Regions from separate parts of the Coprobacillus cateniformis genome, predicted to be linked through region 2. Evidence: a T-box and tRNA genes for the amino acid it is inferred to sense, from the RefSeq annotation. Region 2 holds a T-box; the other holds one or more tRNA genes.
What was found. The T-box of region 2 lies ahead of lysS (lysine--tRNA ligase). A T-box ahead of a tRNA ligase gene usually reads a tRNA of that ligase, here a tRNA-Lys.
Positions count from the first base shown of each region.

Region 1 (12,598 bases), 120 kb from region 2:
TTGTGTCATTGTATTAATGACACAGCCACTTTCCTGATTATCGTTTTTTGAAGTCACAATATATAATCCATAACTGAGTTTAAAAAATGCTTTTGAATCCATATTTCATACCTCCTTATAAGGATTATACCACAATTTATAGATTATAAATAGTAATTATTCCTATTTATGTTATTTTTATTAACTTATGTTTATTAGAGATTGATTTTTATGTACTGAAAGAGTACAATTACCTCGATTAATATGTAAAAAGAGAGGGATATATCATGAAGATGTATAAAGACATGAATCATGAAGAATTAGTTTCTTTACATGATGATTTATGTAAGCAATATGAGCAGGTTAAAGCAAAAGGTTTGAAGTTAAATATGGCGAGGGGAAAGCCGGATGTCAATCAGTTACTTTTATCTACTGATATATTGGATGTCATTAATAGTCATTATGACTTTGGAAGTCAATATGAATATTGTAATTATGGTATTTTGGATGGTATTGATGAAGCTAAAGAATTTTTTGCAAAGATGTTAAACACTTCTTCTCAAAATGTTATTGTTTATGGAAATTCTAGTTTAACAATTATGTTTGATCAAATTAGTCGAGGTTATACCCATGGCTATTTAGGAGAGAAACCATGGTGCCAATTAGATAAAATTAAATTCTTATGCCCTGTTCCTGGATACGATCGCCATTTTGCTATAACAGAACATTTTGGCATTGAAATGATTAATATTCCTATGCATGAAAATGGTCCAGATATGGACCTTATTGAAAAATATGTTCAAACTGATGAAAGCATTAAAGGCATTTGGTGTGTTCCTCAGTATTCCAATCCAACTGGCATAACATATTCTGATGAGGTTGTAGAACGATTTGCAAATTTGAATCCTGCAGCAAAAGATTTTAGAATCTTTTGGGATAATGCATATTTAGTTCACCATTTATATAATGATAAACAAGAACATGTTAAAAATCTTATAAAAGCTTGCCAGGAGGCTGGACAGCCAAATCTCGTTTTTGAATTCTGCTCAACATCTAAAGTCACTTTACCAGGTTCAGGTGTTGCAGCATTGGCAACATCACTTGAAAATAAAGAGGATATTTTAAAACACATGTCTATTCAATGTATTGGATATGATAAATTAAATCAATTAAGACATGTAGAGTATTTTAATAAAATTGAAAGTATAGATACACATATGCAAAAACAGGCAAGTCTATTAAAGCCTAAATTTGAAGCTGTTTTAAATATTTTTGAAAGAGAACTTGAACCATTAGGAATTGCTGAATGGACTAAACCATTAGGAGGATACTTCATTTCCTTTATGGCAATGGAAAACTGTGCAAAAGCTATTGTACAAAAATGTAAAGAAGCGGGCACACTCCTAACAACAGCTGGAGCAACTTATCCATATGGTCAAGATCCTCATGATGCTAACATTAGAATTGCTCCTTCTTTCCCAAAATTAGAAGAATTAAAACAAGCAACAGAATTATTTGTTCTTTGTGTTAAGTTGATAAGTGTAGAAAAATTATTAGAAAAGGCATAATTTATGTCTTTTTTATTTTGAAATATGAGGAATAATTCTAGTTTTAATGTGTATAATAAGGATGGTTTTTCAATAAAAGGGATGATTTAAACATTTTTTAGGAAAATTTGAATAAAGATATTGACTAAAACGCAGAAAATTGTTATATTATATGAGCATGATTATTGGGATATAGCCAAGCGGTAAGGCAACAGACTTTGACTCTGTCATCTCCCTGGTTCGAATCCAGGTATCCCAGCCAATATGGAGGTTTAGCTCAGTTGGGAGAGCATCTGCCTTACAAGCAGAGGGTCAGCGGTTCGAGCCCGTTAACCTCCACCATTCTATAAAACATAACAAAATATTTGCCGGCTTAGCTCAATTGGTAGAGCAACTGACTTGTAATCAGTAGGTTGAGGGTTCAAGTCCTTTAGCCGGCACCAGTAATGGGGAGGTAGCGAAGTGGCTAAACGCGGCTGACTGTAACTCAGTTCCTTTCGGTTCGGTGGTTCGAATCCGCCCCTCCCCACCATTACAGGACCCGCTAGCTCAGTCGGTAGAGCATCTGACTTTTAATCAGAGGGTCAGGCGTTCGAGTCGCCTGCGGGTCACCATCTTAAAAATGAATAGTGCATGCCCAGGTGGCGAAATTGGTAGACGCACAGGACTTAAAATCCTGCGGACCTTAAAATCCGTGCCGGTTCGACTCCGGCCCTGGGCACCATTCATGCGGGTGTAGTTCAATGGTAGAACTTCAGCCTTCCAAGCTGACTACGTGGGTTCGATTCCCATCACCCGCTCCATTGATTTGCTTGAATAGCTCAGTTGGTAGAGCAATCGGCTGTTAACCGATCGGTCGTAGGTTCGAGTCCTACTTCAAGCGCCATGTGGCCTGTTGGAGAAACGGTTAACTCACATGCCTTTCACGCATGCATTCACGGGTTCGAATCCCGTACAGGTCACCATTTGATAACGAGCGATCATATTGATCGTTTTTTTTATTTATATTTTTATTGAAAATCGTTATCCTTGACAACAATCAACTACCCTTTTATAATTGAAAAGCGTAATAGAAAGGAGTATTCTATGAATAAATTATCGAAACTGGGGTTAACTCTGTAAGCAAAAGCTATTTACAGAGTCTCATGATAGCTTTTGTTTACGACTAGATAAATGTTTATTTAGGAGGAAACAACATGAGCTATAGAAAAGCAACTGACATATTACCCATTGAGATATTACAAGTTATACAAGAATATGTAGATGGTGATTATCTTTATATTCCAAAAAAGAAAGAGAATATTAAAGAATGGGGTACAAATACAAAAACTAAAGAGTATACAATGCAAAGAAATAAAGAAATCTTTGAAAAATATGTACAAGGATATTCAACTATTCAATTAGCAACTCTTTATTATTTATCTCATAAAACAATACAAAGAATAATACGTCAACAAAGAAGCGCATAAGGCGCTTTTTTGTTTCTTAAATAAGTTTGAGGTCGTAATACTACCATATTCATGTTTTACTTAAAAACAAGGAGGTTTAAGTTCATGAATCTTGTAGACACTATATACAACAAAGTACTTTTACGTGAGGGCAAAAGAAAAATCGAAGACTATCTTTTAGAAATACGATTATTTTCATATAATTCTTCAAAGCAATTAGCCCAAACATTATCTATCCCAATCCCTATTATTGTTGCTATAAAAAAGGAGTTACAATCACTAAATATTTTAGAAAAGGGGAGCGGATTTTCTTTAACTAAATCTGGAATCGAAATCATCGATTTAAGTTTTCATATAAAAGCTCTTAATTTAAAACACTATCATTATTTATCTAACACATCGGCATTAGAAATCATGACAAAATTTTCTTGGCTTCTAGATTACTTTAACAACCGTCCAAGTGCTGATGTCACAATTGACCAAGCAAAATGCACACTAGAATCCGCTATCAAAAGAGTACAATATATGTTAAAAAAAGAAAAATTGCTTCATCGAAACATTCTCTGTCTAGGTGATGACGATTGTATGAGTATTATTATTGCCACATTTAATGCATATATATTTACAAATCATTCTGAAAAAAATATTCATGTGTTAGATAAAGATATTCGTATTTTAAACTATATTAAACAAAGTCCACCATATATTCAAAAACAAATTCATGTAGATGTATGTGACTTTAGAGACACTTTGGAAAATAGATTCCAAAGAACTATGGATATTGTTATTATGGATCCACCATATACGATTAATGGAATAACCCTCTTTTTATCCAGAGCTATTTTATGTTTAAAACACGAGGAAAATCTATCATGTTATGTATCATTTTTTAAAATGGATTACCAATTTCTGTACACAATTCAAAAATTATGGGTAGAAAATCATATCCTTCTTCTAGATATGATAATTGGTTTTAATCAATATGAAGGAGGTAGCATTCTAGGTAGTCAGAGTGATTTTTACCATCTCATAACGACAGACAAAACTACAGTTCCTTTAATTGATAATAAGGCAATGATTTATACTGGCAAAAGAAACCCTACAACCCGCTCATATCAATGCAAAAAATGCAAGAAAATATATAAAATTAATGAGAAATCTAAATTTAATACAATTGAAGAATTAAAAAAGGAAGGATGTGAAAAATGTGGAGGAGATAGATTCTGTTTATACAAAAGAGTTAGAAATTTGTAAAAGAGTAGGCAAAGAAGTATGCATCGATGTTTCACAATGCCAGTTAAATAAGAAAGATCTTACTATTTTATTACATCAAATATCCAAACTTATGAATACAACTGTCCTCAGTATTCATAGTCACTCATTCACACCCCAAGGAGACACTATCATGGCCATCATAGCAGACTCCCATATCGCTATTCATACATGGCCAGAATATAAATATGTAGCAATTGATATTTTTTCATGTAAACAAAATATTCCTGATAACATTTTTTCATACATCAGTAATTTCTTTGAGACAGAAGATATAACTTATCATACACTCTTTAGAAAAGTTCATTTTAACAATGATAAATAAGACGATATTAAAAAGATCACTTCACATTGTGATCTTTATTTATTTAAATATTCATTTAACGGAGCTTTCATACGATTTGTTACATAATTGCTACCACCACGTCCTTTAACATCTTCAACCATTGTCGAAATAACAATCGGCTGAGATGAATCAGTAGTCATAACAGTAAACCAGCCAACTTCTGTACCTTCAGTATCATCTTGTGAATCTTTAATTTCGCCTGTTCCCGTTTTCCCAGCTAAAACAACATTTTTGTTATAGAAAGAATGTCCAGTTCCATTTTTATCACTAATAACTTGAATTAAATCTTCTTTGATTTCGTTAGCAACATCTTTTGAAAATGGTTGAGCCCATACTGAAGATTCCGTTGTTTTTACAACATGTGGTGCCATCATTTTTCCTTCATTCACAAATGCTCCATAGACTGATGCCATTTGTACAGGATTCAACAAGATTTGTCCTTGTCCATACCCACTATCTGCAATTTGTATTTCATCCTTGAAATCACCACTACTATATTGTGATTTATTCAATGATAACTCAAAAGGAATTTCTTCACCAATCTTTAAAGATTTGTATCCTTTTACCAAATTATCCGCACCAATCTCTAATGCTGCCTTTGCAAAATAAACATTATCTGAATAAACCAGTCCATTTTTAAGATTATTAGGCGTTGGAGCATGTAATGTTGTGACATAATAACTTCCCCAGCTTGAATCTTTTTGCCATTTCATAGCTGATGAGAAATCCTTTGCAGGATCCAATGACTTTGTCTCTAAACCTATTGCAGCAGTTATTGGTTTCATACATGAACCAGGAACCCATGTTGATCTAAAACGATTTAATAACGGCTTATTTTTATCATCATTTAATGCATTCCATTGACTTGTGCTCATCCCCAAAATAAAATCATTGCTAGAAAATGTTGGTGTACTTACCAAAGCCAAAACTTCACCAGTTTTTGGATTCATTGCAACTGATGCACTCTTATCATTTTGGAATTGATTATATAAACTTTTTTGCAATGTTATATCAACAGTCAAAGTCATATCTTTCCCATCTTCTCTTAACTGTCGTGCAATTGATGCCTTACGTTCACCACTATCATCTTGTATATAAATTTCAATACCATCTTTCCCTTTCAAATCTTTTTCGTAAGCGGCTTCAATTCCGCTACGTCCAATATAAGAATTTTCAGTATATCCTTCTCCTTTATGCTTATCTAAGTCCTCTGCTGTTACCTTCTGCATATAACCCACTAAATGTGATGTTACTTTTCCATATGGATATGAGCGTATATTTGTTGTAGTTAACTTCACTCCAGCAATAGCTAATAAATCATTCTCTAAATTCTTATCATCTTTAGAAATTGTCTTTAATGGAACAAAAGAATCATCTTTAATCCAAGATGCACTCATTGTTTTTTGTATACCTTCTTTTGTTAGATCTAACAGTTTGGCTATCTTATCATAATCATTTTCACCATTCAATTTACCACGAACCAGTCCAACTGAATACGCTTCACCTTTTCCAGCCAAAACAGTGCCATTTCGATCTAAAATTCTTCCTCTTTGAGCCTTGTCTTCAACGATACGCACTTTATCAGTGCTTCCTAAATCAGGATATATAAAGGAATCATTCCATATAATTTTATCATCTTTGAATTGTGTTGTATTTTCAAACTCTGTTGATCCAGCAACCGTTTTCATATTGACAGTATAAGTTATTTTATCACCATCAGTAGAAACAACATCAATATTTATATCAGTCACTTCCATTCCATCATAAATATTTTTATTACGTTTTATAAAAGCTTCCTTTGTATATGTGGATTTTGCATCATCACTTATCATTGCATACATTTCATCATATTTTTGATTATTAATTTTTGCATAAAAATCTTTCAAGTTCTTTTCTTTACCATCACCACTTAATAAAAAGAATACAAAAAAACCAATCAGTATAACACCAATAACTGCTCCCCCAATAATTATAAGTTTCTTTTTATTGTTGTTATTTACATATACATCATACATTAGGTTCCCCTCCTTATTTTACAAATTAAGTATAGCACGTTCTTTCCATTTGATAAACAAAAATAAAAACCACGTCTAAAAGGCGTGGTTTTCTCTGCGGCTATAAGCCTTTGCTACTTGCTCGCGTCTCAAGGCGCTGCTTTCACTTCGCTCAAGCTATCGCTTTTGACTCTCGCTATCCCTCAAAGGGATTTTTTCTACTTCCCTTTCTTTTTCTCTTTTTTCTTCTCCTTTGTAATTCTCTTTTCTTCAAATGGATCCCTGTATTCCTTCACACTTAATTTATCCATCGCTATATCATGAGCTTCCTGCTCCCTTATATATTTTGCGACTGTTTCATCGTTTAATCCTACTGTGCTTACATAATACCCTTCTGCCCAGAAATGTCTATTTCCGTACAGATATTTCAGATTGGCATGTCTATCAAACATCATCAATGCTGATTTCCCTTTCAGATATCCCATAAATGACGATACGCTTTCCTTTGGTGGTATCATCACAAGCATATGCACATGATCAATCATTAGATGCCCCTCTATGATTTCCACTCCTCTATACCTGCATAGTGTCCGCAATATTTCGCCTAAGTCTTCTCGGTATTGATTATATATCGCTTTTCGTCTATACTTAGGTGTGAACACAATATGGTATTTACACATCCATTTTGTGTGTGCTAAAGAATTTGCTTTTTTAGCCATAGTCAAATCACCTTTCCTTTCTTTTAATGATAGCTTGAACAACTTCATTATATCGGAAAGGTGATACTATTGTTAAACTTTTTAATTGCTCCACCCGCATAGCAGGTGGTTTTTTGTTTCGCATATTTCATATGCTCAACTGACTAAAGTCTATGTGTTCAATTTTTGCAATTTGAACCTAAAGAAAAAAGCAAACGTACATTTATGCACGTTTACTTAAAGAACTTTTGTGATCTTTCTTCCCCTGGAGTATTCATGTTTGTTACAATAGCTAATAATGTCAGTATATGTCCTAATTTAACATCAGTAATCGCTCTAATTGTTTCTCTTAATTCAATATTCCCCTGATTGTATGTCAGTTTTCTAAGTTCTAAATAAGAAGCTAATTCTTGTTTTTGAATTTCATTTAATAAGTCTCTGTATGTTCCTTGAATATTCCCTTCTGGTATCATTGGATCAAAATTTGTTCCAAATTCTTCTCTATAAAAATGATTTAAATAATTAGCATTCTGCTCAGCATCTCTAGCAAATGCAAGTAAAACCTGCCTTTCACTTTGTAGTGTTGCCATTGCAGCTGCTTGTCGATATAACTGAGCTAACAATTTCTCAGTATAAATATAAGATTGGAGTTGTTCCCTATTCATTTCATACACCTCTATATATACTATGAAACTTATTCTAAATTGTGCTTATTATTTATTGTTTTTTGTGGATCATTCATATTAATAACAATAGCCATAATCGCAATAATATGCTCTAACTTAGAATCAGCAATTCCTCGCATTGTTTCTTGTAACAAATAATTGTCTTGAAAATACGTATGTCGACGATAATTTAGGAATGATTCAAGTTCCTGTTGCTGGATATGATTCAATACTTCTCGATATGTTCCCTGAATGTTAATCTCAGGAATCATTGGATCAAACTCTGAACCAAATTGTTCTTTATAAAAATATTTTAAACACCCAACCGCTTCATGGCAACTTTTTGAAAAGTCTAAAAACATTCCTTTTTCATCACTTAAGCAAGTTAATGTAGCAACTTTTTTGTAAAGATCACATAATAACTTTTCTACATATATATAAGATTGAAGTTGTTCCTTCATTTCTAACACCTCATTATAATCTATGAAAATTATTTTGAAATGTGAAAAAACTTACATACTTTCATAATTTCTCAAAAAATACTTAAATATTGAGTTTCCCAAAAAAGCATAAAGTATCCTTATTAAAATTTAACCATTCTTTAAACTTTAAAATATTACTGGTTGGATAGATTGTAAGGCTGTCAAACTGAGCTTGTTTCGCTTGTTTAAAGGAAGGTGGTTTACACTTCCATTATGTACTCCTCTAGGGAAGTGAGAATTGTTGCGTATTCTATTGAAATCTCTAAAAAAGTTCATTGGCAAAAAAGCCTTACCGAAAATAATCGGTAGGCTTTGATTCATGATATACAATTTAATACATATGCCCTTATCCCACTTTGAATATATTATGTGCTCAAAGTAGTGGATTGTTTATGTTTCGTTCTCAGGTAAAGACTGCATCACCAAACTGCGCTGTCGCTGTTTAAAATGATACTATAATATTATATAGACATAATTATATAAGAATGTAAAAATCTATTATCAGTTTGATATAATCCTCAAGTTCATTAGTGAAGACAGCATTAAAATACCATGAAAGATGAAGAGACACAACTATGTATTCGTTGTGAAACGTTCTCTTAATGAATATTATAAGATGTTTATATTTATTAGACAATCAATGTAAGTTAATGGAAGTATAAATAATTGTTAATTACTTTAAATATATAAGTCAGTTCACCTTTTATTTACAGCAATATCCATGACTAAATGCAGAAGAACATCTGCTCCTTTTTTAATATCTTCATAATCTGTCCATTCTTCGGGACAATGTGTTAAACCACCAACACTTGGAACATATAACATATTGGTATCTGTAAACTCTGTCATCATCATTGCGTCATGTCCACTACCATCATTAAGAATCATATAACTATATCCTAGTTTATTACATATCCTCTCCATCTTTTCTACATTCTCTTTATTCATAATGCTTGGAGGAGTCGGATTTGGATAATTTATTCTCGCCATCTCTTCTAATTCTATATGTAGTCCTGTCTTTTGAATAACTATATTAACCATATCATTGATTTTATTTTTAAAGTCAATTTGTTCAATTATTTCTTTATTTAATGTTCTAATCTCAACTTTATATTCTATGCAATTATCATTATCTATACTCAAGGGAATAATGATTCCTGTTATCTTATTTTTTAGACTTTTTAACATCTCATCAAAAAGTGCATTGAAATAATCGATGGCCGTTTTTGTATCATTATTCTCATCTTTAAATAAACAAAGCTTATATCTACCAATCCCTGGTACAAACCCTACTAATCCTATGTCTTTATTTTCATTTTCTAAAATAGGTCCTTGTTCTACATGAACTTCAATAAAATTTTTAATAGAACCTGGTTTTCTTTTTGCAGATTCTAAATTTGGAACTAATCCATATTCTTTCATAGCTTCCAGTTTTGTTTGTCCAAAACGGTTCTTTTTCATTGTTAACTCTTCCATTGTCAATGTTCCTAACATCCCCCTTGAATTTGTAACTCCTGACCCTTGACCAAACGTTGCCCCTTCTTCGGCATTCATCAAAATAAGCTCAATGGGATAATCATTGATAAAATGATTTTCTTCTAAAACTCGCAATACTTCTAAAGCCGCTATGCACCCAACTGGTCCATCGAATGCTCCACCATTAACTACCGAATCATAATGAGAGCCAATCATAATTACTGGTGCCTCTGCCATTGTCCCTTCTTTACGACCAAACAAAGTAGAAATTCCATCTTCATAGATTTTAAGATTAAGTTTTTCCATCTCTCTTATTAAATATTCCCTTGCTTGCTTATCTTCTTTAGAATACGATGAACGTGTAACACCAAATCCTGGTGTTGAAGTATAAGTGGCTAATACTTCTAAATCCTTTTTTATTCTTTCTAAATGAGTTTGCATAATAAAGCCTCCCTATCACTCTTAATAAATTAATCATAGCACAAAATATTAAAAAGAATACATATAAATAGGGTCCAAAATAAATTTTGTCCATAGAGTGATTAATCATAAGAAATGTCTTTCATCTTTTCTTACTATAAAATAAGGATAAGATACTTATATGATAGATATAAACAACTATTCTTCTAAATCTCTGCCTCTTTTAATTTTACACAAAATGTTAAACTTATAATAATATGTTTATGCTAAAAAAGAGAAAATCAAGATAATCATAATATTGAGATATGTGTTCAATATATATCTCACTCGCCAGAGTTAAAAATCGTATCATTAAATATGCTGATGATGAATATATAGAGTTCTACTAAAAAGTTAGTATTTTCCTAAATGATCTTATCTTACATTGTTTTGAAGATAATTTAGAAATGATTTGATACTATGGTTTCTATTGAAACAAAAATAATGATTTATTAGAAAAAGTTATATATTATGGAAAAAAAACAGACAAAAAAGCATCAACTTAATAAGGTTATTAAGTTAATGCCTTCGACTTATTTAAAAAAGTAAATCTTTTATGACTTCACTCGCTATTAGCAGTCCAGCGCTTGAAGGAACGAAAGCAGTACTACCTGGAACTGTTCTTTTGTTTGTTTTTTCATCAGATGTTTTTGGCTGTATAGGTAATTCTTTAGAATAAACAACTTTTAGATGTTTAATATGACGAGCCTTCAATTCTCTACGCATAACTTTTGCTAAGGGACATACTGATGTTTTATATATATCAGAAACCTCTAACATAGACGGGTTCATTTTATTACCCGTTCCCATAGAACTGATTAATTTTACATTTTGCTTTTCACAGCGTACTGCCAATTCTATTTTAGCAGTAATTGTATCTATTGCATCAACAACATAATCATATTGAGTTAAATCAATTGTATCAGCATTTTCAGGCAGATAGAACATCTCTAATGTTTGAACCTCACACTCAGGATGAATTGATTTTATTCGTTCTTTCATGATTTTCACTTTTTTATGCCCAATGCTGTCTCTTGTAGCAATAATTTGGCGATTAAGATTTGTTAGAGAAACTTCATCATTATCAACAATTGTTATATGACCAAGCCCACTTCTTATCAATGCCTCTACAGCATAACCACCAACTCCTCCAACTCCAAAAACCAAAACATGAGCGTTCTGGAGCTTGGTTATCTTCTCTTCTCCAACAAGTAATTCAAATCTTGAAAACATATTATCGCACCTCTTTATTGTATTTCTCTAAAAAATGATGTTCTCCCTCATCATCACTATAAGCAATAACCGTACCAAGCTTAACATTTTCCATACTTTTAAAAACATTCTTTTTAACGTTGGGGTTCATTGTTTCTAGATACTTAATTAAATTTTTCATTTCTTCTCTTTTAGATGTATGGTGAACATCTCCTAGCTCTTCCATCTCTTCTGTAAAACGACATGCACATTGAATAAATGCTAAATCATTATAATGACACCAATGAATAATATCTTTTTCTTCAATAAGATACATTGGACGTATAAGTTCCATACCTTCAAAATTGGTACTATGTAGCTTAGGCATCATCGTTTGGATTTGTGATCCATAAAACATTCCCATTAATATTGTCTCAACGACATCATCTATATGATGTCCTAAAGCAATTTTATTACATCCTAATTCTTTTGCTTTAGCATATAAAAAACCACGACGCATTCTAGCACATAAATAACAAGGTGATTTCTCAATATTTGTAACAACTTGAAAGATATCAGATTCAAAAAATTGTACAGGTATATCTAGAATTTCTGCATTCTCTTCAATTTTCTTTCTATTTTTTTCATTATATCCAGGATCCATAGATAAAAAAACCAATTCAAAATCAAATTTACCATGACGTTTTAATTCCTGAAGAAGTTTTGCCATCAACATTGAATCCTTACCACCTGAAATACATACAGCAATCTTATCATTTGGTTGAATCATATCATAAGTTTGAACACCTTTTACAAACTTACGCCAAATTTGCTTTCTGTACTTCTTAATAATACTTTGCTCAATTTCCTTTGTTCTATCCATAATACCATCCTTTGCTGATACATTTTACCATTATCCGCTCTTTTAATGCAATATTTTATATAGAAATAAAACAATCTCATTATCTTGCCATAGCTACGATATTTTTTTAAACTCTATTCAATGATTTGTTTTGTATTAAAAAGTATTTATTTCTATCT
Region 1 covers NZ_WSNW01000001.1:1,412,904-1,425,501, forward strand. The annotation lists gene GQF29_RS07165 (flavin reductase) at 1-102, opposite strand, end outside; gene GQF29_RS07170 (aspartate aminotransferase type Ic) at 267-1,547, shown strand; tRNA gene GQF29_RS07175 (tRNA-Gln) at 1,713-1,788, shown strand; tRNA gene GQF29_RS07180 (tRNA-Val) at 1,793-1,868, shown strand; tRNA gene GQF29_RS07185 (tRNA-Thr) at 1,894-1,969, shown strand; tRNA gene GQF29_RS07190 (tRNA-Tyr) at 1,975-2,058, shown strand; tRNA gene GQF29_RS07195 (tRNA-Lys) at 2,065-2,140, shown strand; tRNA gene GQF29_RS07200 (tRNA-Leu) at 2,162-2,250, shown strand; tRNA gene GQF29_RS07205 (tRNA-Gly) at 2,256-2,329, shown strand; tRNA gene GQF29_RS07210 (tRNA-Asn) at 2,337-2,412, shown strand; tRNA gene GQF29_RS07215 (tRNA-Glu) at 2,416-2,491, shown strand; gene GQF29_RS07220 (CD3324 family protein) at 2,723-2,995, shown strand; gene GQF29_RS07225 (bis-aminopropyl spermidine synthase family protein) at 3,080-4,228, shown strand; gene speD (adenosylmethionine decarboxylase) at 4,182-4,571, shown strand; gene GQF29_RS07235 (penicillin-binding transpeptidase domain-containing protein) at 4,607-6,607, opposite strand; gene tnpA (IS200/IS605 family transposase) at 6,805-7,305, opposite strand; gene GQF29_RS07245 (hypothetical protein) at 7,518-7,949, opposite strand; gene GQF29_RS07250 (hypothetical protein) at 7,979-8,410, opposite strand; gene GQF29_RS07255 (M20/M25/M40 family metallo-hydrolase) at 9,128-10,348, opposite strand; gene GQF29_RS07260 (tRNA threonylcarbamoyladenosine dehydratase) at 10,904-11,599, opposite strand; gene GQF29_RS07265 (tRNA 2-thiocytidine(32) synthetase TtcA) at 11,601-12,440, opposite strand.
Region 1: it encodes a tRNA-Lys, which carries the amino acid that the T-box ahead of lysS (lysine--tRNA ligase) is inferred to sense. The anticodon was not compared.

Region 2 (12,598 bases):
CTTGATGCATATAATGCAGGAAAAGATATTCCAAATATCATAGCAGGAAACTTTACATTTATATTTGGACTTGCAATTGTCTATTTAGCCATTTTATTTAATATGAATTTTATATGCAAGAATAAAAGATTGCGTTCTTTAGGTAAATTAGCGATTCCATCTTCTTTGTTTAATATTAATGAACCATTGGTATTTGGGGTGCCAACAGTTCTCAATATTTTAACATTTATACCAAGTGTTATATGTATCATAATCAATGTTGCAATAGCATATGGGGCAACATCAGTAGGCTTTATGAATAGAACATGTATGAGTGTACCATGGACATTACCAGCACCACTTTATGCATTTTTATCAACCTTAGATTGGCGTGCTATTGTTGTATGGATAGGATTATTTATCATAAATGTTATTATCTTTATACCATTTATGAAGAGTTATGATAAACAAATGGATATTGAGGAACAAAGTTCAATGGAATAGGTGAATAGCTATTCTTTCAGTGGTAAGGAGAAGAGAAATGAAAATAGCTGAGATAATAAGTTGTCTAGATAAGCAGGGAGAGTGGGTAAATAGATCACTTACTCGAGATAGATTACTGATAGGTGATGATGAACAAGAAGTTAATCAAGTTATTGTATGTTGGGTTGCAACATTTGATATTATAGAAAAGGCAATAAATGCAAAATGTCATTTTATCATTACACATGAAAATCCATTTTATTTAGAATCAACGTTATTACCAACAAATGTGAGAATTGCCCAGCACGAAAAAAAAGCATTATTAGAAAAAAATAATATCGCAGTGTATCGCTGTCATGATTTATGGGATCTTTATCCAGAATATGGTGTCCGAGATCAATGGGCACAATTATTAAAACTGAATTTTGAAGAAGCAGTGCAAGACAGTTTTATTCGTATAGCAACTGATGTCAATATGAGTACTTTACAATTAGCGAAACACATTACAGAGTGTATAGAACCATATTTCCAATATGGCATTCAAATCATTGGAAGTCAAACGAAAAACATTAAGCGTTTGGGGATAGGAACTGGAGCATGTACAAATATATTTGAAATGTGTCAAAAACAAGTTGATGCTTGCTTGGTTAGTGATGATGGAATTGATAATTGGGGAGCAGTTCAATGGGCTGTTGATCATCATATTCCGCTTTTAGTTGTTAATCATATGACAAGTGAAGCAGCAGGGATGAGAGGGTTAAAAGAGTATTTAAATCATCAAATAACAGGAGTAGAGTTTATTTATGAACCAAATACTTATGGAATTTATAATATAGGAAAAGACACTTCATTTTAGTGAGGTGTCTTTTCATTTATGTTCTAGATAGATTCCATAGTAATATGAAATAATTTCTGAGAAGAAATAGAGAGTTGTTCTATTGTCTAATTGATTAAGAACTATTTTATTTTGAAGATTAGAGATACTTGAAGGTAAAATAAATTGAATATCAGCATAATGATTTATAGGTGAATCGTTATTCATTGAGATTATAACAATTTTTGAACCAGCATTCTTAGCAGCTTTTAATAACTTTGAAAAAGTATTGGATGATCCTGTAACAGAAAATATAATTAAGAGATAATCTTGAGTTAAGCAATTCGATAAATAATCAAATTGAACATCATCAACAACTGCATCAAAAAACTTGTTGTGAGAATAGAGAGAATATACTAATTGATTAGCACAAAATGCTGAATTTCCAATTCCTATAGCCTTTACATATGTATAACTATCAATAAGAGAGGCTAATTCTTTTAATTTATCTTCATAATCTAAAAGTCCTAGAGCCTCAATGGTTTGTGCATAAGATGTAGAAATTTGCTGAAGAACAGTTTCTTGATTGTTCGGAATAGGTTGGTCATTATGCGTCTTATTATAGTATTCTTCTACAGCATATTTAAATTCACTATACCCACGATATTCAAGTTTCTTGGCAAATCTTAATATAGCAGATTTGGATGTATGACATAAAACCCCTGCTTCAACAATGGAATTTTTTATAATGATTTGTGGATTATCAAATATCATTGTACAAATTCTTTTTTCAGTAGGTGTTAATGAGGTATAATGAATTGATATCTTTTCTTTAAAGTTCATAAAAACCCTCCTCGTATATAGTTTTATTATACAATAAAAAAAACAATTTGATAATAAGAAAAAATAAGCACGAGGGGCGTGCTTATTTTCTTCTTGGGTTTACCAATATTAGGAATATAACTAATCGATAACTTACATCTATTTTAATGGGGAGGAAAAATAGAGGGGAAAGTGCAAGTTATCTATATATAGATTTACCACTTTTTTAAATTATATACATAAAAAATAAATAAAAATGAAAACTCACGGGAATAAGTTTTCATTTTCGTATTATATAATTCGATAATATAAAGACTTTTAGGGAGAGGGAGGGAGACTTCATATCATCTATGTTATCATGAGAAAAGAATATATTACTTTCTTATATAAATTTTTGTATTTGTATCGCCTCCTATGTATATAATATATCATTCATTTGTCTTTGTTTTATAAAAGAATTATGTTATATTGTGTTATGGTGAATAAAATGAAAATAGGAAATATAGATATAGAAAATAGAATAGTTATGGCTCCAATGGCAGGTATTACAAATGTTGCATTTCGTAAAATTATTAAGGAGTTTGGTGCTGGATTAGTTGTCAGTGAAATGGTGAGTGATAAAGCATTATGTTATGGAAATCAAAAAACAATTGAAATGTTAAAGGTTGATGAAAATGAACATCCGATGAGTATTCAAGTCTTTGGTGGAGATGTTGAATCAATGGTCACTGCAGCCAAGTTTGTTGATGAGAATTCTAATTGTGATATCATTGATATCAATATGGGATGCCCAGTGAATAAAGTGCTCAAGGCACATGCAGGAAGTTATCTTTTGCAATTTCCTGATCTGGTTTATGATATTGTCAAAAGTGTTGTTGAGGCAGTCAGTAAACCAGTCACAGTGAAAATAAGAATAGGGTATGATTTTGATTCGATTAACTGTGTTGAGATTGCGCAACTTATTGAGCGTGCTGGAGCAAGTGCCATTGCAGTTCATGGAAGAACACGTTCACAAATGTATGAGGGGCATGCTGATTGGAGCTGGATTAAAAAGGTCAAAGAGGCAGTTTCCATTCCAGTTATTGGTAATGGAGATGTTAAAACTGCCAAAGATGCCAAAAGAATGTTAGAAGAAACTGGCTGTGATGCTGTTATGGTAGGGCGTGCAGCACTTGGAAATCCTTGGGTGATTAAGCAAATGGTTGAATATGTTGAACATGATATTTTATTAGGTGATCCAACTGCTGATGAAAGAATAGATCAATGTTTAAAACATGCACAAAGACTTATTCCAGTTGAGGGTGAAAAAAACGCAATTCGGCAAATGAGAGGACATGCACCTTGGTATATTAAGGGCTTAAAATCAGCGAGTGTTATTAAGAATTATTTATCTAAAGTGGATACATACCAACAGATGCAAGAAATTTTAGAAGCTTATCGTCATTATCTCAATACTGGTGATAAATCAGTATTTAATTATTTTACAGAAAATTAACGTTTTCATGTCTGTGAAAGCGTTGACACAAAAAAAGAGAAGTGCTATGATAATTATGTAATATATGGATTGTTAGAGCACAAATTGAGGCTACACAAAACCTGTTTACAGATGTTTTTAATCTGCGAACAGGTTTTTTCTATGAGGGAGGGATAAACATGATTATTAAAAAGATTCTTAATAACAATGTTGTTGTGACAACAAATGATAATAAAGAGGAAATTATTGTTATGGGAAAAGGTTTGGCTTATGGTAAGAAAACAGGTGATGTTATCGATACTGGAAAGATTAATAAAACATTTGAAATGAGTTTGAAACCAAGTCAAAGAAAAATGATAAACATGTTAAAAGACATTCCTATTGAATATATGGAAATATCAGATCAAGTGATTCAAAAAGCGAAAAGAGAATTAAATAATGATATAGATGATTCTTTATATATTAGTTTAACTGACCATATTCATACAAGTATTGAAAGGTATCGTGAAGGAATTCTTTTGAAAAATCAACTTTTATTAGAAATTAAACATTTTTATAAGAAAGAATTTGAATTAGGATTATGGACTTTATCTCTGATTGAAGAAAAATATAATATTCAGATGGATGATAATGAAGCTGGTTTTATAGCATTACATATTGTAAGTAGTGAAGTTGGAAAGAATATTAGTGATGTTTATGAAATAATAGGGTTTATTCAAGGTATTTTAGAATTGGTAAAGAATTATTTTGGGAGAGATTTTAATGAAGATTCTTTATCTTATTATCGTTTTGTCACACATTTGAAGTTTTTTGGATTGCGTGTTTTTAATCAGGCAAAGCATATCCAAGATGATTCTTTAAATAATGATCTCTTAGAAATTATGAAAGAAAAATATGTACAACCTTATTTATGTGCATTAGAAATCAAATCTTTGATTGAAAGAAAATATGATTACTGTTTAGAGGATGAAGAGGTTTTGTTTTTAACAATACATGTTGCTAAAATCGTTTCTAATAAGTGAGGTGAAATAATAAAGAAATGGTTTGCATATATACAGTTGGATGGTGACATTAAGTTGGCCAAACCTTCATGAATTGAAGTTTTCAAGAAAATGGAGGATAAGAAAATGAAATATGAAAAACTTTCAAAAGAAATTATTGAAGCTGTTGGAGGAAAAGATAATATTATTTCTTTACAGCATTGTATGACACGTTTAAGATTCACATTAAAGGATGAATCGCAAGCTGATGATGAAAAGATTAAAGGGATTGATGGGGTATTATCATTGATTAAAAAAGGTGGTCAATATCAAATTATTATTGGTACACATGTACATGATGTTTATTTAGATGTTTGTAAAATTGCAGATATTTCAGATGAACAAGAAATCAAAGAAAAACCTAAAAAGAAGAATATTTTTAATTCTATGTTCTCAGCAATCATTGGTGCTATTGGACCAATAATTCCAATACTTGTAGGAACTGGACTTGGAAAGTGTATCTTATTATTTATTTCAACAATGGGATGGGCAAGTGCTGAAACATCAATGACTTTCTATGTTTTTAGTTTTGTCTTTGATGCAGGATTTACATTCTTGCCAGTATTTGTTGCTGTTGCTGCTGCTAAACATTTTAAATGTAATATGTTTATGGCGGCATTGTTGGGTTGCGCATTGGTACATCCAAACTGGAATGCCATTGTTTCGTCTACTGATCCAAAATTCATTGGACAAATGTTTGGTGTGTTACCACTTTATGGTATGCCATATACATCTTCACTTATCCCAGCATTATTAATGGTTTGGGTTATGAGTAAAGTTGAATTCACATTAAATAGATATTTACCAGAACTCTTAAAAGGAATGTTAACACCTTTATTAACGCTCCTTATTATGACACCATTAACATTTGTTGTCTTAGCACCAGCAATGGGAATTATCTCGATTTATTTAGGTGATGCATTATTGTGGGTTTATAATACATTTGGAATGTTTGCAATAGCAATTATGTGTATTGTTTATCCATGGATGGTAGCAACTGGAATGCATGCGACATTAGCAATCGCTGGTATTCAAATTTTATCACAGTCTGGGTATGACCCATTCTCTAGAACGTTAACATTAACTGCTAATATGGCTCAAGGTGCAGCAGCTTTTGCGTGTGCTATTAAAACAAAAAACAAAGAATTTAGGAATACATGTGTGTCTGCTGGTTTTACAGCATTCTTTGCTGGAATTACTGAACCATGTATCTATGGTGTTTCATTGAGATTAAAAACACCTATGTATGCAGTTATGATAGGAAGTTGTTTGGGCGGTTTATATGCAGGCTTTACAGCTTTAAAAGCATTTGCTTTTATGACACCAAGTGTTATTAACTTCCCTATGTGGATGGGTGGTAATGGAAATGCGAACTTAATAAATGCTATTATTACAATGATTATTTCTGCTGTTGGTACATTTGTAGCAATGCTTGTTATTGGCTTTGAAGATCCTATTGATGAAACAAAACCAAAAGTGAACAATACAATTAATACTGTACAAAGTCCAGTTGAAGGTCATGTTATTGATTTAAATGATGTAAATGATGAAATGTTTTCTGGTGAAGTCTTAGGCAAAGGAATTGCTGTTATACCGCAAGATGGTAAAATATATGCTCCTGCTGATGGGGTGATTTCTGCAACTTTTGAAACAAAACATGCGATTGGGTTAACAACTGATAAGGGTGTTGAGATTTTAATACATATTGGGATTGATACTGTGAAATTGGATGGTAGGCCATTTGTTCAATATGTGACAAAAGGTCAAACTGTTAAACAGGGAGATTTGTTATTGGAAGTAGATTTAACTCAGATTAAAGAAGCAGGATTAGATGCAACAACTATGGTTGTTGTGACAAACTCAAGCAATTATTTAGAGATTATTCCAACACAACAAAAAAATGTTACAAAAAAAGATAGTCTTTTAACGATTATCTAGGAGGTCAATCAATGGTATATGCTGATTTACATGTTCACACAAATCATAGTGATGGGACAAAAGAAATACGTGATGTTTTGATGATGGCTAAAGAAAAAGGAATACAAAGAATTGCAATTACTGATCATGATACAATTGATCATTTAGATGAAGTGAAACGTCTTGGAGAGGAATTAGGCATTCGAACTATTCGGGGTGTAGAAATGAGCTGTTATGATGAGGATGTTGCAAAAAAGATTCATATTATAGGTTTATGGTTGAATGAAAAGGCTCCTCATGTAGAGGCACTCTGTCAAAAAACATTAGCATGTAGAGATGCATATCATCATAAACTGATTGAAAATCTTTCTCAAAAGGGCTATCATATCACTTATGAAGATGCTAAAAAATATTCCCCTTATAACATTGTTTTTAAAATTCATATCTTTTTAGCATTGATGGAAAAATATCCAGAAGAAATGACACCAGAAAAATATCGTGGACTCTTTGCATCAAAAACATCAAAAGAAACTGATTTACAAATGGGTTATATAGATATACAAAAAGGTATAGAAGCTATTCAAAAAGATGGTGGAATTGCCATAATTGCTCATCCATGTGAATATAATAATTATGATGAAATTGAAAAATATGTTGGATATGGATTACAAGGTATAGAAATCTCTCATCCTAGTATGAAAGATGAAGATTATCCTTTAACACAAAAGTATGCAAAAAAGTTTAACTTATTTAAAAGTGGGGGAAGTGATTTCCATGATTCTCGTTTAACACAAATGGGTGATTATGGACTCAATAAACAACAGTTTGAAGAATTAGTGAACCATATGAGAAAGGTAAAAGGATTATGAGGGAATTGAAAATTAGAAATTTTAGAGATGTCAGTGGATATCAAAATCAAGATGGACAAGTCATGAAAAAGAATAAAATTTTTAGAGGTGCTTCATTAGATCAAATCACATTTGATGATGCTTTATACATGGAAAAAGAACTAGGAATTCATTACATTTTAGACTATAGAGATGAAAAAGAATCTTTGATGAGCCAGGATATTGTTTTTCCAAATGCTATTTATGAGCGTATTGCAGCCTTACAAGTGAAGGAAGCAACAGATGAAGGTTTTGATTTTGGTTCTATGTTACAAGGTGAAATGACTTTAGAAAAACTAAAATTTCTATTGAGTTATGTAAGTGAGGGTTATAAGACTATGGCTTTTGATAATCCAGCTTATCATAAACTTTTTGAGTTGTTACTACGAAATGATGGGCATGTTTATTTTCATTGTACAGCTGGAAAAGATCGTACAGGTGTGAGTGCATTTTTAATTATGATGGCTTTAGGTATGAGTGAAGAAGACGGAATTCAAGAATATTTATTATCTAATGAATATTTGAAGGTCTTTAATGAAGCCTTCTGTGATGAATTACAAATACCAGCAGATATGAGAAAATATTGTGAACCATTGTTATATGTTCAAAAAGAGAATATAATGTATACAATCAATTCTATTAAAGAAAGATATTCAGACTATAATGTATTCTTGGAAAAAGAATATGGTATTGATGAAGAAAAGAGGAAATTGCTAAGAAAAATATATTGTGAATAGGAGATGTTAATATTGCCATCTATAGTGATTCATTGGGAATGGTTTTTAAGAATACTCATAGCAGGAATGTGTGGTGCATTTATTGGTTATGAGAGAAGAAATAGGAATAAAGAAGCAGGAATTAGAACACATTCTATTATTGCTTTAGGAGCTGCATTAATTATGATTGTTTCTAAATATGGCTTTCCAGATGTGAATGAATACGATGCTGCACGTATGGCTGCTCAAATTGTCAGTGGTGTTGGTTTTTTGGGAGCTGGTGTTATATTTGTAAGACATGGAACTGTATCAGGATTAACAAGGGCAGCTGGTATGTGGGCAACCGCTGGGGCTGGTTCTTGTATTGGAGCAGGACTATATGATGTTGGGATTATGGCAACATTATGCGTAGCTGGATTACAGTTTATATTCCATAAAGGTATATTTTGTAAATTTACCAATCAAGGTCAAATTATACAAATACAGGTGACCCAAGATTCTTCTGCTCTCGCTGATATTCAACATACCTTAAAAAAACATGGCGTTGCGATTCAGTCAATGAAGGTTGAAGTCATGGATAGAGATACATTATTTATTGAAGTTGATGGTGTCACACCACAATCATTTAGCCGTGAGGAATTGTTAGAAGAAATGATGGATAAAAAATATATGAAAATGTTTAGTTACGCATAAAAAATAGTGATAAATACTTGGAAAACCAAGTTCTTTGCTTGACAAGGACTTGGTTTATTTATATAATACAAAGTGTATAGAAAAAGGCTATGAATAGAGAAGTAATTGTTAAAATGTATGAATAGAGAGTCCTGCTGGTGGAAATGGATGATAACAAAAACAATGAATAAAGACTAGGAGCCGTATTTTGGATCAAAAGTGATAAAATAACGTGTGCCGCGTTACAGGCTAGACTCTGATAGGAGTTGAAAAGGTTGTTATAGTGATATAATGACGAATTAGGGTGGTAACACGATGACTCTCGTCCCTTATGGATGGGAGTTTTTTTATTTGGAAAAGGAGAAGACAATGGAAGAAAGACAGTTTAGTGAACAAGAGTTAGTCAGAAGAGAAAAGTTAGATTTTTTAAGAGAAAGAGGAATTGATCCTTTTGGACAAAGATTCGATGTTACACATTTTTCAAAACAGATTAAAGAGGAATTTGCTGGTAAAACACATGAAGAATTAGAAGAAATGGCAGTCCCTGTTAAAATTGCAGGAAGAATTATGACAAAACGTCGTAAAGGAAAAGTCTGCTTTATGCATATTCAAGATAGAGATGGACAAATTCAAATTTATGTCAGAAAAGATGTTATTGGTGAAGATGAATATGAAGTTTTAATTAAGAGTGATATTGGTGATATTGTTGGTATAGAGGGAACTGTATTTGTAACAAACACTGGTGAATTATCAGTCAAAGTAGCAAAGTTTATTCATTTAACAAAAGCATTACGTCCTTTACCTGAGAAATATCATGGTTTAAGTGATGTTGAAGAAAGATATAGAAGAAGATATGTAGATTTAATTATGAATGAGGAATCAAGAAAGATTGCTTTTGCAAGACCTAAGATTATTCGTTCAATTCAAAATTTCTTAGATAGTCAAGGTTATGTTGAAGTGGAAACTCCAGTCTTGAATCCTATTTTAGGAGGAGCGGCTGCAAGACCATTTACTACTCATCATAATGCTTTAGATATGAATTTCTATTTAAGAATTGCAACTGAATTATCATTAAAAAGATTAATTGTTGGTGGAATGGATGCTGTTTATGAAATTGGACGTTTATTTAGAAATGAAGGAATGGATAGAACTCATAATCCTGAATTTACAACAATTGAAGTGTATAAAGCATTCAGTGATTTAGAAGGAATGATGGATTTAACTGAAGGTATTATTTCTAATGCTGCAATGAGTGTTTGTGGTACATATGATTTAGAGTATAAAGGAAACAAGATTTCTTTAGCACCTGGATTTAAACGTATTTCTATGACAGATGCTATTAAGGAACAAACTGGCATTGACTTTGCGAGTGATATGACTTTTGAAGAAGCAAAAGCTTTAGCTGAAGAAAGACATATTGAAGTTGAAAATCATTTTGGTTATGGTCATATTATTAATGCTTTCTTTGAGGAATATGTAGAAGAGACAATTGTTGAACCTACTTTTGTGTATGGTCATCCAATTGAAATTTCTCCACTTGCTAAGAAGAATTTAGAAGATCCACGTTTTACACAACGTTTTGAATTATTCATTTGTGGAAATGAATATGCAAATGCATTTACAGAATTAAATGATCCTATTGATCAATATGAAAGATTCTCTAATCAGTTAAAAGAAAAAGAATTAGGTAATGATGAAGCCAATGAAATGGATTTAGATTATGTAGAAGCATTGGAATATGGATTGCCACCAACAGGTGGAATGGGTATGGGTATTGATAGACTTGTGATGTTATTAACTGGTCAAGAATCTATCCAAGAAGTTATCTTATTCCCTCAGATGAAACCAAGAAATAAATAGTGATGAAATCAAGATAATTTGAATTATCTAAGTCAAATGAATAATAAAAATTAAAAGCATAACTTAAACCATAATCTCTTTTATAAGTGGAATGATATCTAGTTTATTGTTATGCTTTTTTTGTTATAATGAAAGTTATTTTTATGGTAAGTGGCATACAACTGGCATACATCATATTAAAGGAATGGTATTGAGATATATTATAAATTTCAATAAACCGTTTAGCAATTTAGTTGTTTTGATATTATAAGTTACTAATGACATTTTATTTAGTAAAATGTATAATATAATTACATTTTGTATGGATAGGAGATAAGTAAGATGATAGTAAAAAGTGTTGAAATTAATAAATTTAGATCATTCGATAATCAATCATTTAAAATGGGCAAATATATAACTGCACTTGCCGGAAAAAATGCAACACAAAAAACAACTCTATTAGGGATGATTGGGCAACCATTTACTATATCTCAAAAAGATCATCCATTATATGGATGTCAAACTATTGATGGCTATAATTTTAGATCACAATTCAAAGATAAATTTAAGTTGTCACAAACATTTGATTTAGCTGGAATGCATAATTGGACATTAAATTTTTATAATAACAACTATTATAATAATAATAAATTGGAGTTAAAAAGCATTCCTAGACCATTAAAATCCAATCCTAATGCTATTAGATTTTGGAATGCAGAGAGTAAATCGAAAGGTTCAGGATATGTACAACTTCCTGTGTATTTTTTAAGTCTTTCTAGATTGTTTCCAATAGGAGAATCAGGTAAAACTAAATCTATAGATATTAAATTATCTATAGAAGAAAATGATTATTTTATTGAAAATTATAGAAAAATTTTATCAATTCAATCACAAAATAATGCAAATGCTGTAATGGAAAAAGCAGATACTAAGAAAAATTTTGTTGGTATAAATGACGATGTTCATGATGTTTTTACAAATTCTGCGGGTGAAAGTAATATAGGTAAAATTATTTTAGCAGTATTATCGTTTAAGAGATTAAAAAATCAATTTGGTACTAACTATAAAGGTGGAATGTTATTAATTGATGAATTAGATGCAACTTTATATGGCTATTCGCAAATTAAGTTAATTGAGTATCTGTATCAAAGTGCTAAAGAATTAAAAATTCAAATAGTATTTACAACACATTCTCCTTTGATTCTTGAAAAAGTTGGTCTTTTACAAAAACAAGAAAAGAAAGATGCACAGCAAAGGGGAATAAATACTAATATCCCTGACTATAATTACAATAGTGAGATTGTATATCTAAAACCAGATTATAAAAAGAATCTTGAAGGAGCTATTGTAAGAAAAGTGAAATGTGAAAACATAAGAAGTGTAAAAGAACTTAAAAAGATTTTAAATGATATTAATTTAGAACCAACATTAATTAGTCAGGATTTGCATGTCTATGTCGAAGATGAGAGAGCAAAAAGTTTTTTAGAGTTTTTATTAAAAAACTATTTAAAAGTTAATATTAATAATTATTTGAATATTATTGATGTCGATTTAGGATATACTAATTATCTTCAGTTATATTCCAAAAAAATACCAGAATTCTTGAATAGTGTGATTATATTAGATCATGATGTGTTAGTCAAGGCTAGTAATAGTCAAAAACAAATAATAGTTCAAAGTAATAATATTATTCTTTTACCTGATGATGTTGAAAGAGGTATGTTTGACTTGTTAAAAGATCCAACAGTCTATTCCCATTTTGAAAATGAATTAGAAGGAATACAGATGGATTATGACACATGTTTTAGGGATTTTCCGCTTGATAAATATCAATCATTAGAATATAAGCAATGGTTCAAATATATTGAGAATATAGTGAAAGATGTAAATATTTTATTTAAATTTTGGCTTAATTATAATATAGAGAATGCAAATCAATTCATTAATCAATTTAT
Region 2 covers NZ_WSNW01000001.1:1,290,741-1,303,338, reverse strand. The annotation lists gene GQF29_RS06685 (PTS sugar transporter subunit IIC) at 1-483, shown strand, start outside; gene GQF29_RS06680 (Nif3-like dinuclear metal center hexameric protein) at 521-1,318, shown strand; gene GQF29_RS06675 (MurR/RpiR family transcriptional regulator) at 1,331-2,119, opposite strand; gene dusB (tRNA dihydrouridine synthase DusB) at 2,586-3,593, shown strand; gene licT (BglG family transcription antiterminator LicT) at 3,752-4,594, shown strand; gene GQF29_RS06660 (beta-glucoside-specific PTS transporter subunit IIABC) at 4,700-6,550, shown strand; gene GQF29_RS06655 (PHP domain-containing protein) at 6,562-7,398, shown strand; gene GQF29_RS06650 (tyrosine-protein phosphatase) at 7,395-8,153, shown strand; gene GQF29_RS06645 (MgtC/SapB family protein) at 8,157-8,825, shown strand; T-box leader at 8,906-9,137, shown strand; gene lysS (lysine--tRNA ligase) at 9,174-10,664, shown strand; gene GQF29_RS06635 (AAA family ATPase) at 10,986-12,598, shown strand, end outside.